Regions from separate parts of the Paenibacillus sp. GYB003 genome, predicted to be linked through region 2. Evidence: riboswitches for the same ligand, from Rfam matches in the RefSeq annotation. Region 2 holds a riboswitch; the other holds the start of a gene.

Region 1 (7,557 bases), on a different contig from region 2:
TCACATAGCTGACCAGCATGCCAAGCAGCAGGCCGGCCGTATAGGAACGGTACGACGGCCAAATCCCGAGCAGCACCAATCCGACCGCAAACAAAACTACGGACATTTTCGTTATCGTTCTCAGAATGCTTGAGAGATCGTTCATTTGGAATCCTTTACATAATATCGAATCAACATGACCACGCTGAAAATCCCGACAAACAATCCGGCGAGAGCCCCGATCGCGATGTAGATCGACTGGTTGTCCATCCGGGCGCTAACCCATTTGCCGCCGAAATAACCAAGCATGATACAGACGGCCAAGTCAACCGCTGCGGCGCCGGCCAAGCCTGCCGCTCTCCAAGGATTATTCTCGGAATTGCGTTTCTGCATACATGATCTCCTGTTAATCCTCAATAATTGTAACGAAGCAGCGTCTTGTTTGTCAATTCATATAATATCAAACATTGTGTGAACACAATCGCGAGAGGCCTTGTGCTTCAAGGGCTCCCGGTTTTTTCAAACCAGACACCGTACAGTGACGCTGTCTGGTTTTGCAAACCGGTTTCGACATTAGGCGCGAAACGGCTCCGGCGGGTTGTCGAGAAGGCCGAAGCGGTGCAAAATGGCGTCGACGATCCGCTCCGACGAACGGCCGTCGCCGTACGGATTGGCCGCCTTGCTCATCTTCTCGTAAGCGGCCTTGTCCGTCAGCAGCGTTCGGGCACGCTCGTAGATCAGCTGTTCGTCGGTGCCGACCAGCTCGAGCACGCCCGACTCGACGCCTTCCGGCCGCTCGGTCGTATCGCGCAGCACGAGCGCCGGCACGCCGAACGAAGGCGCTTCCTCCTGAATGCCTCCGGAATCGGTCAAAATCAAGTGCGTATGCGGGTAAAAGTTGTACAGATCGGTCACGTCCAGCGGATCGATCAGGCGGATCCGTTCGTGCCCGCCCAATATTTCGCGCGCGGGCTCCTGTACGGCCGGATTCAAATGGACCGGGTACACGACGGCGATATCGTCGAACTCGTCGGCGATTCGCTTGACGGCCCGGAAGATGCGGCGGTGCGGCTCCCCGATCGATTCGGAACGGTGCGCCGTCATCAGCACGAGACGGCGGCCCTTCGCCCAGTCCAGCATCGGATGGGTGTAGTCGTCCTTGACGAGATGCTGCATGACGTCGGTAATCGTATTGCCGGTTACATAGATGGAGTCGTCCGGCTTGTTTTCCCGACGCAAATTGCCCGCCGACCAATCGGTCGGAGCGAAATGCATGTCGGCCAGCACGCCGGTCAGCTGCCGGTTCATCTCCTCCGGATACGGCGACAGTTTGTTCCACGTGCGCAGCCCCGCTTCGACGTGGCCGACGGCGATTTTTTGCATGAACGCCGCGAAGCTGGCCAGGAACGTCGTGATCGTATCCCCGTGAACGAGCACGATATCCGGCTTCGCTTCCTTCAGAACCGGCTCGAGTCCTTGCAGCACGCGAATCGAAATTTCGTTCAGCGTCTGCCTTTGCTTCATGACGTTCAGATCATAGTCGGGCTTGATCCCGAAAATGTGCAGCACCGAATCGAGCATTTCCCGATGCTGCGCGGTCACGCATACGAGCGATTCGATCTGCTCCCCGCGCTTGTTCAGCTCCAGTACGAGCGGCGCCATCTTGATCGCTTCCGGTCTCGTGCCGAAAATGGTCATTACCCGAATACGACTCATCGGTCAGTCTCCTTCTCGAACGTTGATCTTCGTCATTTCGTGCCGAACAGCCGGTCGCCCGCGTCGCCCAGCCCGGGGACGATATAGCCGTGATCGTTCAAATATTCGTCGATCGCCGCCACGTAAATATCGACGTCCGGATGCGCCTCCTGCACGGCGCGCACCCCTTCGGGCGCGGCGATCAGGCACATCAGCTTGATTTGCGTGCAATCCCGCTTCTTGAGCACATCGATCGCGGCGTTGGCCGATCCGCCGGTAGCGAGCATCGGATCGATGACGATCAGCTCGCGTTCCTGTACGTCGGTCGGCAGCTTCACGTAATATTCGACCGGCTGCAGCGTTTCCGGATCCCGGTACAGCCCGACATGTCCGACTTTCGCGGCGGGCAGCAGCTTCAGGATGCCGTCCACCATGCCGAGTCCGGCGCGCAAAATCGGAATGAGGCCGAGCATGCGCCCGGAAATGATTTTGCTTTCCGCCCGCTGGACGGGCGTCTCGACTTCGACGCTTTCCAGCGGAATATCGCGCGTAATTTCGTATGCCATCAACGTGGCCACTTCGTCGACCAGTTCCCGAAAGTCTTTCGTCGTCGTGTTTTTATCCCGAATGTAAGTCAGCTTGTGTTGGATCAGCGGATGATCGCACACGAAAACCTTGCTCATACACGTTCCTCCCAGGTAACGTCCGCCGGGTTACGTACCGGCGAAAGCTCCTTGCATGCGGATAACGCCTTCGGAAGGCGAACCCCGTCTATTATATCATTGTCCGAATCGCGTTGCACGAATGTTTTTCAAGCAAAAAAAAGCAAAAAGCCGGCCGCCCTCCGAAGGGAGGACAACCGGCTCCGAGCGCGCGGATCGAATCAATAAACGAGCCCCGGATAAAGCGGGAATTGCGCGGTCAGCTGCTTCACCAGGTCGCGCGCTTCGTTGTGAGCCGACTCGCTGGTCGGATTTTTGAGCGTGAGCGCGATAATTTTGGCGATCGTCTTCATCGCCGCCTCGTCCATGCCGCGGGACGTCGCCGCAGGCGTTCCCAGACGGATGCCGCTCGTAAGCATCGGCTTGTTCGGATCGAACGGGATGGCGTTCTTGTTGCACGTGATGCCGACCTCGTCCAGCAAATGCTCGGCGTCTTTGCCGGTCAGGTTGATGCTGCGCAGATCGACCAGCATCAAATGGTTATCCGTGCCGCCGGAAACAAGATCGAGCCCTTCGGCGAGCAAACCTTCGGCGAGCGCCTTCGCATTATTTACTACTTTTTGCGCGTACGTCTTGAATTCCGGCTGCAGCGCTTCTCCGAACGAAACCGCTTTGGCCGCGATAATATGCATGAGCGGACCGCCTTGCGTGCCCGGGAATACCGCTTTGTCGATCGCCGCCGCCCAAGATTTGCGGGTCAAAATCATGCCGCCGCGCGGACCGCGCAGCGTCTTGTGCGTCGTCGTCGTTACGAAGTGGGCGTGAGGCACCGGATTCGGATGCAGTCCGGCCGCCACCAATCCGGCGATATGCGCCATATCGACCATGAACAAGGCGCCTACGTCGTTCGCGATCGCGGCAAGCGCTTCGAAGTCGATCAAGCGCGGATAGGCGCTGGCTCCGGCCACGATCATCCGCGGACGATGCTTGAACGCCGCTTTGCGCACTTCGTCGTAATCGATGCGCGAATCGGTTTCGCTGACCCCGTAAGCGACGAAGTTGTACAAAATGCCGGAAGCGTTGACCGGGCTGCCGTGCGTCAAATGTCCGCCGTGCGCCAGGTTCATGCCGAGCACCGTATCGCCCGGCTTCAGAGCGGCGAGATAGACCGCCAGGTTCGCCTGCGCGCCGGAGTGCGGCTGCACGTTCACGTGCTCGGCGCCGAACAGCTGCTTCGCCCGGTCGCGGGCGATATCCTCGACGATGTCGACGTATTCGCAGCCGCCGTAATACCGTTTGCCCGGATACCCTTCGGCGTATTTATTCGTTAGGACGGTGCCCATCGCTTCCAGCACCGCTTGGCTGACGAAGTTTTCGGACGCGATCAGCTCGATTTTGTCGCGTTGGCGGTTCAGCTCCAAGCCGAGAGCCTCCACCAATTTCGGATCGGATTTACGCAAATGTTCCATAAGATTCGGTTCCTCCCGCTCGTTTTATCATTTCGCAAACTGCATTTCCCTCGCATCGCCGAAGGGGGCAAATACACGTTCCCCTTGCCCCGGCTTTGCCGTTCAATCGCAAGAGCCCTCCGCTTCGGCCGCTTCCTTCGCGTAAACGGCCCTGGCGCCGCCGATCAGCTTCGGGCGCGTATACGCCATATTGACGTGCGCCCGGCCGATCGTTCGCACCGACGGCCTGGCCGGCACGGCGACCCGCCGCAAGTGCATGCCGATCAGCGTGTCCCCGATATCGAGTCCGGCGTGGGCGGCGATCGATTCGACGACGCAAGCGTCCGGCAAATGCCGGTAGGCGTAAGCGGCCATCGAACCGCCCGCTTTGCGGACCGGGACGACGGATACTTCCTCCAACAGCGGATAGCGGCCGAGCAGCTCCCGTTCGACGACAAGCGCCCGATTTAAATGCTCGCAGCATTGAAACGCCGGAAAAAATCCGACCTGTTCGCGAACGTCGTTCACCGCCTGAAAAATGCGCGCGGCCACCTGTTCCGTTCCCGCCGTGCCGATATGCCGGCCGATTACCTCGCTGGTGCTTGTCCCGATGACGATAATGTGGCCGGGCGCCACTTTGCCGATATCGACCAGCTCGCGCAGCACCTTCCGCACGTCGGCGCCGATCCGGTCCAGGTCGGGCGTATCCGGTTCGGGTATGGCGTACGCTTCGTTAAGGGCATTGCCGCCTTCGAGGCCGCCCGTATCGCGGCCGCCGCCGCCGCGGCCTAACGTATCGTTGTCCATGCCGGACCGCTCCTTTCGCGATCGCCGTTACGTTCGCAACCTCTTCATCAAGGATGAATGGCGTATTTGTCTTCCAGCCGCTTGATTTTGTCGATCCGGTTTTGGTGCCGCGGCCCTTGCGAAAATTCCGTCTCGATCCATACTTTGGCGATTTCCAGCGCGAGCCCGGGGCCGATGACGCGTTCGCCCATGGCCAGCACGTTCGTGTCGTTATGCTCGCGCGTCGCCTTCGCCGAAAATAAGTCGTGCACGAGCGCGCAGCGGATGCCCGGTATTTTGTTCGCGGCGATCGACATGCCGATCCCGGTGCCGCATATGAGAATGCCCCGATCCGCTTCGCCGGACGCCACCTTCTCGCATACCGGAATCGCATAGTCGGGGTAATCGATGGAATCGGCGCAATTGCAGCCGAAATCCTCCACCTCGTGTCCCGCGGCGCGCAGCGCCTCCGCGATGTCGTCCTTCAGCCGAAAGCCTGCATGGTCCGCCCCGATGGCGATTTTCATAGAGTTCCCCTCCGCTTCCGAATGAGCTTAGTATACCCGCCTTGAAACGAAAAAAGAGCATGGCGCGCGTCTTTCGATTCGAAAAACGCTGCTGCTCTTTGCCCAGGCGACCGGCCGTATGCCTCGATGCTCCATTGTGGTTACGCCCACTTGTCGCCAGTTACATCGAGTCGTTATTGATAATCTCATCATAACGCATTCGATTTGCGCTGTAAAGACGATACCCGCAAACCGGGCCCGCGCATTCTCCGCCTACTCGGCCGGCGGCGTTCTAAGCTTGCGGATCAGCTTGCGCACGTACGTTTCGATCTCGTCGGCGCTTTTTTCGTACGATCGGCGGTCGCCTCCGAACGGATCGGCGATGTCGAAGCCCGGAAGAGCGGCGTCCGCTTGCCGCGCCCGCTCCTGCTCCGCCTCGGTGATCGGCTCGCCGAGCGCCCGCTTGATTTGCAGCTCCGAATGGAGCTTATGCCGCAGCGCGATCATATCGGCGATGGCCGGATCGTCCTCGGCGAACTCTTTAAGCGTATAGATCGTATCGATAGCGTCCGGGAATCGCCGGATCAGCAGTTCTTTATGTCCCATCGTCATCGTCAAAATCAGGTCGGCCCACTCGACCGTCTCTTTCGTGACCGAGCTGGACGTCCGCTTGTCGGTAATGCCCTTCGCCTGCAAAATGTCCGCCGAATGCTTCGAAATCGGCGAACCGTCCCAGGCGGAGACGCCCGCCGACCGGGCGGTCGCGTTCAACCCTTCCTGCGCCGCCAGTTGGCGAAATATGCCTTCCGCCATCGGACTGCGGCACGTGTTTCCCGTACATACGAATAAAATGCGTTCGTACATCCGAACCTCCCGTAAATCGAGAATGTGAGTCGGATTGCCGGCCGGCATGCCAGTCGCAGCGCCGTCCGCCTTTATGGTTCTATTGTACCTCAACGACGGTTTTATATCAAAAAGCGAATGCCGAACGCAAGCAAAATGACGCCCCCGACCGCTTCGCCGTATTCGCCGACCCACGATCCGGCTCTGCGGCCGAGCAGCAGGCCGCCCACGGACATGAGGCCGCCGGCCCCTCCGAACATCAGGACCGTAAACGCCAAATCGGTCGAAAACATGCCGAGCGAGACGCCGACCGACATCGAATCGACGCTGACGCTAAGGGCGAAAAACAAAAGCCCCCAAAGCGTGCGATGGTCGAACGGCCGCATTTCCGGCCCTTTCAAGGAGCTGAAAATCATATGCGCGCCGAGCAGAACGAGCAGCGCGCCGCCCGTAATCGTCGCTACGTTGCCGAGCAGCGTACCGACGTAATGGCCCATAAACATGCCGATCAGCGGCATAAGGATATGAAACAATCCGATGACGAAACTGATCTTGAGTATATCGAGCAGCCGAATGCCTCTCAGTCCGATGCCGATTCCGAGCGAAAAAGCATCCATCCCGAGCGCGATGGCCATGACGACAATCGTAATCAGTTGCCCCGTCTCAGCCGAAGCTGCTGCCATTCGATCTCCCCCATGTCCGCTTGTTCTTAACCAACATATGCGGACAATCCCGGAAACATTCAACAATCGAACGTCAGCGCACTCGGACGATCCGATGCCCCGCCGCTTTGTTCAGCCTGTTCATGACGGCGAGTCCGATCCCTTCCGTCGATTCGTACCCTTCCGCCAAAATATGCGTAATGCCCGCTTCGTCGAAACGGCGCAGCGCCGCATAAAGGTCGCGGGCCGCCTCGCGCATATTGCCGGCGCTGCCGCAGCCGACGACGAGGTCGGCCTCGAACAGCCCGATTCGTTCCCGCACCGTCAGAACACCCGTTCGCTCTCCCGCCCGCTTCGCTTCGGCGAGCGAAGCGCGCACCCATGCGGCGCGTTTTTCCGCGTCGCCCTGGACGATCTCAAGCCGGCCGCGCGGCGCGTAATGCGCATATTTCATCCCCGGCGAGCGCGGAGCCTCCGCTTCTTCCGCCGCCGTCTCCGCCGTCACGTCGACGTCCGGCGCCGCCCGGCGCAAGTCCGCCACCGTCACGCCGCCCGGCCGCAGCACGCGGATCAGCCGCCCTCCGGCTTCGACGGCGACGACCGTCGACTCCACGCCGACGCCTGTCGGTCCGCCATCGACGATGCCGTCGATGCGCCCGCCCAGGTCGCCGAGCACGTGCTCGGCCAGCGTCGGGCTCGGGCGGCCGGACCGGTTGGCGCTGGGCGCGGCGACCGGGCAGCCCGCGGCGCGAAGAAGCGCGAGCGCGACCGGGTGATCGGGCATGCGCACCGCGACCGTCGGCAGCCCCGCCGTCACGCGCGGGGAGACGGAGCCGGTCCGCACCGGCAGCACGACCGTGAGCGGCCCGGGCCAGAAAGCGTCCATCAGCCGCCGCGATACGGCGTCCGGCTCATGAACCAAGTCGGCGAGCTGCGCGATATCGGCGATATGGACGATCAGCGGATTGTCGGACGG
Region 2 (7,557 bases):
TTACCTATGCTAATGGGATCAGCATAGGTTACGGGCATTTATCGGGTAATGGTTTTGACTAGGTGTCCAGAGTTCGGGTATGTTCTTCCGTTTTCGTAGTTGGGAAATTTTCCTCAAGCTGGCGATGAATGATTGCGAATTCCTGCTTGTCTTCCTGTGCGTAAACCGCAACTTTGCCCTCCGATAATTCATGCATTTTGGCTCTTTGTTGACCTTTGTTCAACAGGGATCACCTCCGTTTCAATCCTTAGGCTACCCATGTCGCCCTCAAAATAATTGAGGGGATTATTCTCATGACGGACGAATTTGCTAGCAAAGTCGTCTGGAAAGCGCACGCCGTGCGCTTGATTAAAATAACCGAAATGCCCCGATTTTATGCGGGAACGATCGTTGTGTCAGGCCGGACCAAGCCAAGCCTTGGCTGGCCGTGAAAGGTCGAACTAAGGCTTGAGGTTTGCCGGGGGATCATATTTTTGCGGATCGTGACCGTGTGGCGCTCATGAGCGGAATGTCATGATGCGCCATCCGTTGAAACTGCTCGGGCGTGCATCCGAATTCCTGCTTAAACAGGCGGCTGAAGTGCGACAGGTGCTTGTAGCCTACCTGATAGCAGACGTCGGAAACGGAAACGCTTTTGTCCATCATAAACATGATTTTGGCTTGATTCAGCCGGCGGTTTTTGATGTAGATGAAGATCGTCATGCCGGTGAATTCTTTAAATATTTTGGCCAAGTATGTTTTATTCAAATAAAGCTCGCTTTCCAGCAGTTCCATGTGCAAATCCTCGGAATAATGCGCTTCCAAATAGTTCAGCATACGCTGCACGTGGAGCTCCTTTTCCGTCATTTTGCGTGTCGACCGGCCGGATGCGGGGCAGAATGGCTGGATGTAGTAGAGCAGGTCGAGCAGGGCGAGCAAAAACCGGCGGAAAGCGACCGCATCGTTTTGCTGATACAGTTCGTTCATTTTTTGCAGATGTTGCTCCACCTCGGTTCGCGATTCGCCCTCCAGATGAATGATATGGTTGCCAAGCTGTCCGATCGTTTCGAAAGCGCTTGTAAAAATCGAATCGTTAAGCACTCCGCGCAAATAGGCGGGATCGAAATGCATATTCGTGCGCAAATATGGGTAAGGGCTCGGATTGGCGCTGTGCAGCGTCATACCGTCCATCAATATAAGGTCCCCGGGACTCAGCACATGAATATGGCCGCCTATGATATACGTGCAGCGCCCTTGATGAAAGTAGTAGACTTCATATTCCCTGTGCGTGTGAAAATTCATCCCCCATTGGGTATCGAACCGGTATGCGAAGCGAACAGGCAGCATCATGGGGGGAGCGAACATGAAAGTGACCTCCTTTCGTCGCGGTACATCCTGTCTCCAAGCCAAGATCGACACACTCTAATGATTACCATATCATATCGGAAATGAATATCTCTACAAGAAATTGCCTGAACAGCAGAACGACAGTTAAATGCGGGCCGTAACAGCAAAATGGCGTGCAAAATGAAAACCGGAATGATTGATACAATGAAAAGCGGAGCAAGCGAATGCTGCCGTTTCCTTAAAAATGATTAGAACGGGGGTTATGCAATTATGAAAAGGTTTTCATCAAAAGCGTTAACGATTATGCTGTTTTCCGCCTCCTTGATGGGCTGCGCGCAAACAAACGAAACCGGTACGACGCCCGAACCGAAGATCAACACGGAACCGAAAACAATAACCGTTTACCGATACGGAGTTAATTTGACGGACGAGGAATTCCAAAAGTTTTTTGTAGAGCCCGTCAAAAAGAAATACCCGCACCTTACTTTGGAGATGGTCGTATCCGGCAAAGGGATGAACCCGGAAGATTTGCTTGCCGCGGGAACGTTCCCGGACATCATTTTTACGAGCAACAACATGTTCCAGGCGTTTAAAGATTTAAAGGTCGTACAACCTTTGGACGAAATGATCAAGAAAGATGGCGCCGAATTGAAAAAAGTGCAGCCGGTTATTATGGAATCTTTCCGCGAATACGGCGATCGCGGAGAGCTGGTCGCTCTTCCGTTCTCGATAAACGTGGCGGCCTTGCTGTACAACAAAGATCTTTTCAACAAATTCGGCGTGGAATATCCGAAAGATTTGATGACATGGGATGAAGTCATTGCTTTGGCCCGGAAGCTTACGAGAAACGAAGGCGGCGTGCAGTATGCCGGATTCGATTCGACCGGAGCGTCCTTGATCGCTACGCAGCTGTCGCTTCCGTTCGTCGATCCGAAAACGAACAAGTCCGTGATCGACTCCCCGGAATGGATCAAAGTGTATAAGCTGATCAATGAATTTTATCGAATGCCGGGATTCAACGATCTCAAGCAGATCGGCAGGGAAGCTTTCATTACGGATCAAACGATTGCGATGCTGCCGCTTTGGGCCGATAACTTTACCGGCAGGTTCGAAACCGAATTCAAGAAAGGCGCGCTCACATTAAACTGGGACATGGCTGCCCTACCGAACTTCCCCGAGGCGCTGGGTACGGGCAGGGAGGCCAACGTGCATGCGATGATGCTGTCCAACCTGAGCGATAAGAAGGACGACGCATTGAGAGTGATGACGTACATGCTGTCCGACGAAGTACAGACCGCAATTGCCAAATCCGGCAGATTTTCGACGCTGGAAGGCGCCGAATTCGAGAAAGTGTTCGGAGCCGAATTGGAAAGTTTGAAAGGGAAACATATCGAAGCGTTCTTTAAAGCGAAACCGAGAAAAATTCATACCCCGACGAAATACGATCAAACGATCGTGAGAGGCTTGACGGATGCCGCGGCCGAAGAGCTTCGGAAAACGAACAAAGATATCAATACGCTCGTGCGGGAGTATAAAGAAAAGGCGGATAAAGCGATTGCCGAGGCAATCGAAAAATCGAAATGAAGCAGGGAAGTATGCAGCTCCGTTTGTTAATTCGCTTGACCTTGACACTGATGTCAAGGTTTATAATGAGAGTATATCCGAGCAGAAAGGAAAAAGATACGTGATGGATATTACTCCGCAAGAAGAAAACATGATTAAGGCTTTCCGTGAAGCTGCTTTGCCTCCTTTATTCGTGCTCATTCGAATTCGAAATGACATACTAAACGATACCGTAAATGTCGAAGCGAGCAGAAGAGCTGACGTCGTAAAAACATTAGAAAACTACATCGGCCCATTATGGGATACCTATCATGAAGGAAAGCGTTTAACCGTCGAACAAAAACCGTAACTGATTAAATCGAAGAGAGCTCTCGCGCGCTGGGCTCTCTTTTTACTTTTGAAATGAAAACGGGCCGGCATTATTGCGCGCACAAGCGTTAGGCGCTAACCGCAAGCTTCAAGCAGGACTTTCTCGAACCCTGTCGTAATTGTCTGAATAGGAAAAAAATGCCGATTTCGCTGCGGAGAGGATTGGTGCATACATGGGCAATATGAGAATATTGATTGTGGACGACGAATACTTGGTCCGAATGAGCGGCATCGGCGCGAAAATCATCGTCTTGAGCGGATACGACGATTTTCAATATGCCAAGGGCGCCATTACGTACGGTGCATCCGAGTATAAAACTAGCCAATTAACTTGATTCCGAGCAAAATTTTTGTGGAAACAGTTATGTGATGGAGAAAGCTCATTCATTGCAGGAAAGATACCAAAACGACGAACTAAAATCTATATCTTTAGCAGACTTGAGATTTTGGCCCATACAATTTCACAAAACCCGTATTTTGTACATAAGTCACAAAATCGATATTAATTCCCTAACACATAACTTCCTGCTGCATCTTGTCCAATGGACACAAAATTACCCTCATGGTGAATCAATCATGCCATGGTGAATCAATCATGCCCCCACCGGCTGTCGACCTGCTCCCTTGGTGATTTGATTTAACTATCTTAATCCAGTCGAGTACGGGACTACTCTCTCAGGTTAATCAGTGTCTTGATTCGATAGCTAGCCTGTGAGAAGTCATGTGTTTTTGTGAAGTCGTTATGGACAATACAATAGCACAGTCAATACCAGCTGCCACGGCTGAGTTCAACCCCCTGTTTGAGTCCTCTACAACCAGGGCCTCTTCTTTGGTTGCTCCGAAGCGCTTTAGGCCGGTCAAGTATGGTTCTGGGTGTGGCTTGGTGCGCTCGTAGTCTTCTCAAACAAGGACGAATTCCATGAATCGTCTAATCTGACGCTTTTCATGAATAAGCTCGAAATCCACACGTTTTGCAGTCGTCACGATGGCCATGCGGACGTACTTTGACAGTTCGGCTAGAGTTTCAACTACGCCTTCAATCTCTATGGCTTCTGTTCTTAGATATTCCTGATAATAGGCGTTGCGGACCTCGCGCTGCTTGTTGATGGTCTGTTCATCAATACCTGCTGCCTTAGCTTGGGCCCAAGTACCCAACGACTGAGTCATGTCGCGGAGGTATTGATCTTTATCCAAGGTAAATCCAATGTCAGCTAGAGCGCGTTCTCCCGCTTTGTAATACCAGAATTCAGTATCAACCAGAACACCATCATGATCGAAGAGTATGTACTTTTTCATTGCTTCGTTCTCCTTTGTCAGCTACGGCTTCCATAAACGTATTCAAACTGTCTGCGAGTGGCGCACCGAAATTTCGAATTACGCCCCGTCTGGTTAATGTCGCTTAGATAAGATAAGCATTTAAATTCTTTTTAAGCCGCTCCTTTACAGAATGCGTGCAATCGACGGCAAATTCCTTGCCGGTGATCATTTCGAAGAGGCGGATATAGCGATGCGACAGTTCAATGACAAGGTCATCAGGTGCGGATGGGAGGATTTTATCTTTATAAGGGTCGCAATGCTCTCTGAACCAAAGTCGCAAGAATTCTTTGTCGATATTCTCCGGTTCTTTGCCCTCGGCTAACCTCGATTCGAATGTCTCTTTAATCCAGTAGCGGGAAGAATCGGGTGTATGTATCTCGTCGATGAGAAGAATCTCTCCTTTGTCATCAATACCGAATTCATATTTGGTATCTACAAGGATTAATCCGTTCCTAGCTGCGATCTCTGTGCCCCTGGCAAAGAGCGAGAACACGATTTTTTGCAAATACCCCCAGGTCTCTTTGTCGATTAGGCCTTCGTGGACGATTTGAGCAGCCGAAATCGATTCGTCATGTGCTGCTGATTTCGTTGTCGGAGTCAGGATCGGTTTCTCGAACTTCTGGTTTTTCTTCATTCCATCAGGTAGGATGTTGCCACATATGTCTCGGATACCTTGTGAGTATTGGACCCAAGCCGAGGTATCAGTCGAGCCCGTAAGATAGGCTCGCATTACAAATTCGACAGGAATTACCTTGCATTTTTTTCCTATAGTAACATTCGGGTCCGGGATTTTTATAACGTGGTTACTTACTATATCCGAGGTATTTTCAAACCAAAAAGCGCTAATCTGGTTTAATACTTGGCCTTTAAACGGAATGTTGGCAAGGACCCTGTCAAATGCGCTTTGGCGGTCTGTGGTGATAAGGATTAGAGAATCACCCAGATCATATGTGTCGCGAACTTTACCTCTTCTGAACCCAGGTACATTCAGAAATGAGGTGTCATCGAGACAGTTCATTAGGTTTTTTTGAATAGTTTCTTTGGATATCATGTAAGTCCACCTGACCCTTCAATAATTGAAATAAAAAAAGCATCTGATCTAAGATCAAATACTTTGCCCAGGCGTACGGCTTATGAAATATGCGCTCCCCCGTAGTTACCTACGTTACGCCAGTCACACATATTTTAATACAATCCAATATTATCAGACGATTCCAACATTTTCAATACTGTTTTTACCAGAAATTAAAATGTGCATATGGGAACTAAACTGCCCGTCACTTTAATAAATCAAAGAGTGAACTCATTACGGTTCCTGCAGCATCAATATTGTAAGCCATCACAACCCCAGCGGTTTTGCGCTGAAAGGACATTTCAAATCTGTCTTGTGTTGATGATGATCACTCAGGAACGTGGTTCCTTTGATCGAGGAGTCGAGGGACTAGTAAGCTCGTTGTGCGGGCTGGAAGAATACCGGGCGGCCGCTACGCTTATCGGAGTCTCTGAGAAATTACGAGCGAAGCTTGGCTCCGCGGCTCAGCCCCAGTTTCAATTGATTTACGAACAGGCGAAACGAACCTGCAGACTAGAATGCGGCGATGAGCCGTTTAACGAGGCCATTGCGATTGGAAGAGGAATGACGAGAGAGCAGGCCGTTTCTTATGCGTTAGAGGTATAGGGGGGCTCTCTCGCTTGGCTTCTCCATCGTATCCCTCCCCGCATGTTCTTCCTGTTCCGGTTCCAAAACGTTAGCCCCATTATAACATCGCGGGCCGTTCTAAAGAATGGGAGTAGCGAAAAACCGCCCGCTGTCGGGAGGTTACCGTAAATGCCCCGACCATTAATGACATCCATTTGAACAGCAACTGTTCGACCGCGGCGCCAAAGTTGGCGCAAAGGGATTGCCCGGCGCGCTGCAGTACGAGAAGATCCATGATTTTATCGATTTTTCTTTTTGATATGTGTGTGGTTTTTCCTTCACCAACCTCGGACGATTCTGAGCTTCACCAATACGGCCATGTCTCTTAGCTTTGCTGGCTGGCTTGCTCTTGAGCGAAACCAAGCTTGCTTAACAAATCTAAAACCACTGGCACTTCAATGCCGCCAGTGCGCGGTGCATCGGTTAGCACATATGGTGCAATTGCGCCACCGCGATTGTAGCCTGCACAGTTTAGGGTTTCGCTTTCGTTTGCAATTTCTTCAATCACTTGTTTTGGCAAAGGCGCGATTAGCACATCGCCAATCGTAACCTCGCTAAGCGTTCGCCCGTCATAATAAACTGCCAAAGCATTGCATCTGCTGACTGTTTTGCCGCTGATAAACTCATGCTGCTCGCGGCAGCGCTCTTTTGTGATAGGCTTTTCGATTATTCTGCCACTGCAAAAAATGATAGTATCTGCAGCCACCACTGCACCGTTTTTGATTTTTTCTATAAATGGTTTTAATTTTTCGAGCGCCATTGTTGCGGAGTAACTTTTTGCTTGGTCAATACTGACACCAGTGTGAGGAAAGTTGTAGTTAACAGAGCTATCGTCAAATGTGCTTACAATTTGCACAAAGTCAAGTCCAAATTTTGCCAGTTGCTTTGTGCGCCTAGACGATGCAGAGGCAAGCACTAATGTTGGCTTTCCAAACTCTATAACCTCGCCTCTATTAAATCTTTGCTGTAAACTCATAACTATTCCTCCAGTTTAATTTAAGTTTAGGGAAAAATCATGACCTAAGCAGTCCATACCAAAATATTGGAAAACCCATGAACATTCATAGATTTGAACTGGAATTCCAAAAAAATACAAAACTTTCGGGATCGTTTCGACTTCTCTCTTCTGCTTACCCAGTCCGGCATGATCAAACGTAGCGGAACTTCGTCTTGGCTAATTTGTTTTCTCTACCTGATTATCCCTTGGCACCACTAGATCTTAATTTAGTGTCACACACTAAATAAACCTTTTTTTATCGGAAAAAATATAAGTTAAAAAAACA

The links. Region 2 has a riboswitch for ZMP and ZTP ahead of PV407_RS03435 (phosphoribosylaminoimidazolesuccinocarboxamide synthase). Riboswitches for the same ligand answer to the same signal wherever they lie in the genome.
Region 1: it holds a riboswitch for ZMP and ZTP, as region 2 does, so the genes downstream of both, rpiB (ribose 5-phosphate isomerase B) here and PV407_RS03435 (phosphoribosylaminoimidazolesuccinocarboxamide synthase) in region 2, are expected to answer to the same signal.

Annotation. Positions count from the first base shown of each region.
Region 1 covers NZ_JARBDC010000055.1:2,896-10,452, reverse strand. Annotated here, with positions in the region: gene PV407_RS18330 (ATP synthase subunit I) at 1-106, opposite strand, end outside; gene PV407_RS18325 (AtpZ/AtpI family protein) at 142-372, opposite strand; gene wecB (non-hydrolyzing UDP-N-acetylglucosamine 2-epimerase) at 553-1,695, opposite strand; gene upp (uracil phosphoribosyltransferase) at 1,728-2,357, opposite strand; gene glyA (serine hydroxymethyltransferase) at 2,558-3,805, opposite strand; gene PV407_RS18305 (TIGR01440 family protein) at 3,908-4,591, opposite strand; gene rpiB (ribose 5-phosphate isomerase B) at 4,639-5,097, opposite strand; ZMP/ZTP riboswitch at 5,191-5,271, opposite strand; gene PV407_RS18295 (low molecular weight protein arginine phosphatase) at 5,350-5,940, opposite strand; gene PV407_RS18290 (manganese efflux pump MntP) at 6,042-6,602, opposite strand; gene PV407_RS18285 (L-threonylcarbamoyladenylate synthase) at 6,676-7,557, opposite strand, start outside.
Region 2 covers NZ_JARBDC010000003.1:198,362-205,918, reverse strand. Annotated here, with positions in the region: gene PV407_RS03465 (hypothetical protein) at 59-223, opposite strand; gene PV407_RS03460 (helix-turn-helix transcriptional regulator) at 466-1,344, opposite strand; gene PV407_RS03455 (ABC transporter substrate-binding protein) at 1,597-2,910, shown strand; gene PV407_RS03450 (hypothetical protein) at 2,882-3,238, shown strand; gene PV407_RS03445 (hypothetical protein) at 3,432-3,593, shown strand; partial or broken gene PV407_RS03440 (HAD family hydrolase) at 3,943-4,554, opposite strand; gene PV407_RS03435 (phosphoribosylaminoimidazolesuccinocarboxamide synthase) at 4,658-5,626, opposite strand; ZMP/ZTP riboswitch at 5,685-5,763, opposite strand; gene PV407_RS03430 (Maf family protein) at 6,600-7,250, opposite strand.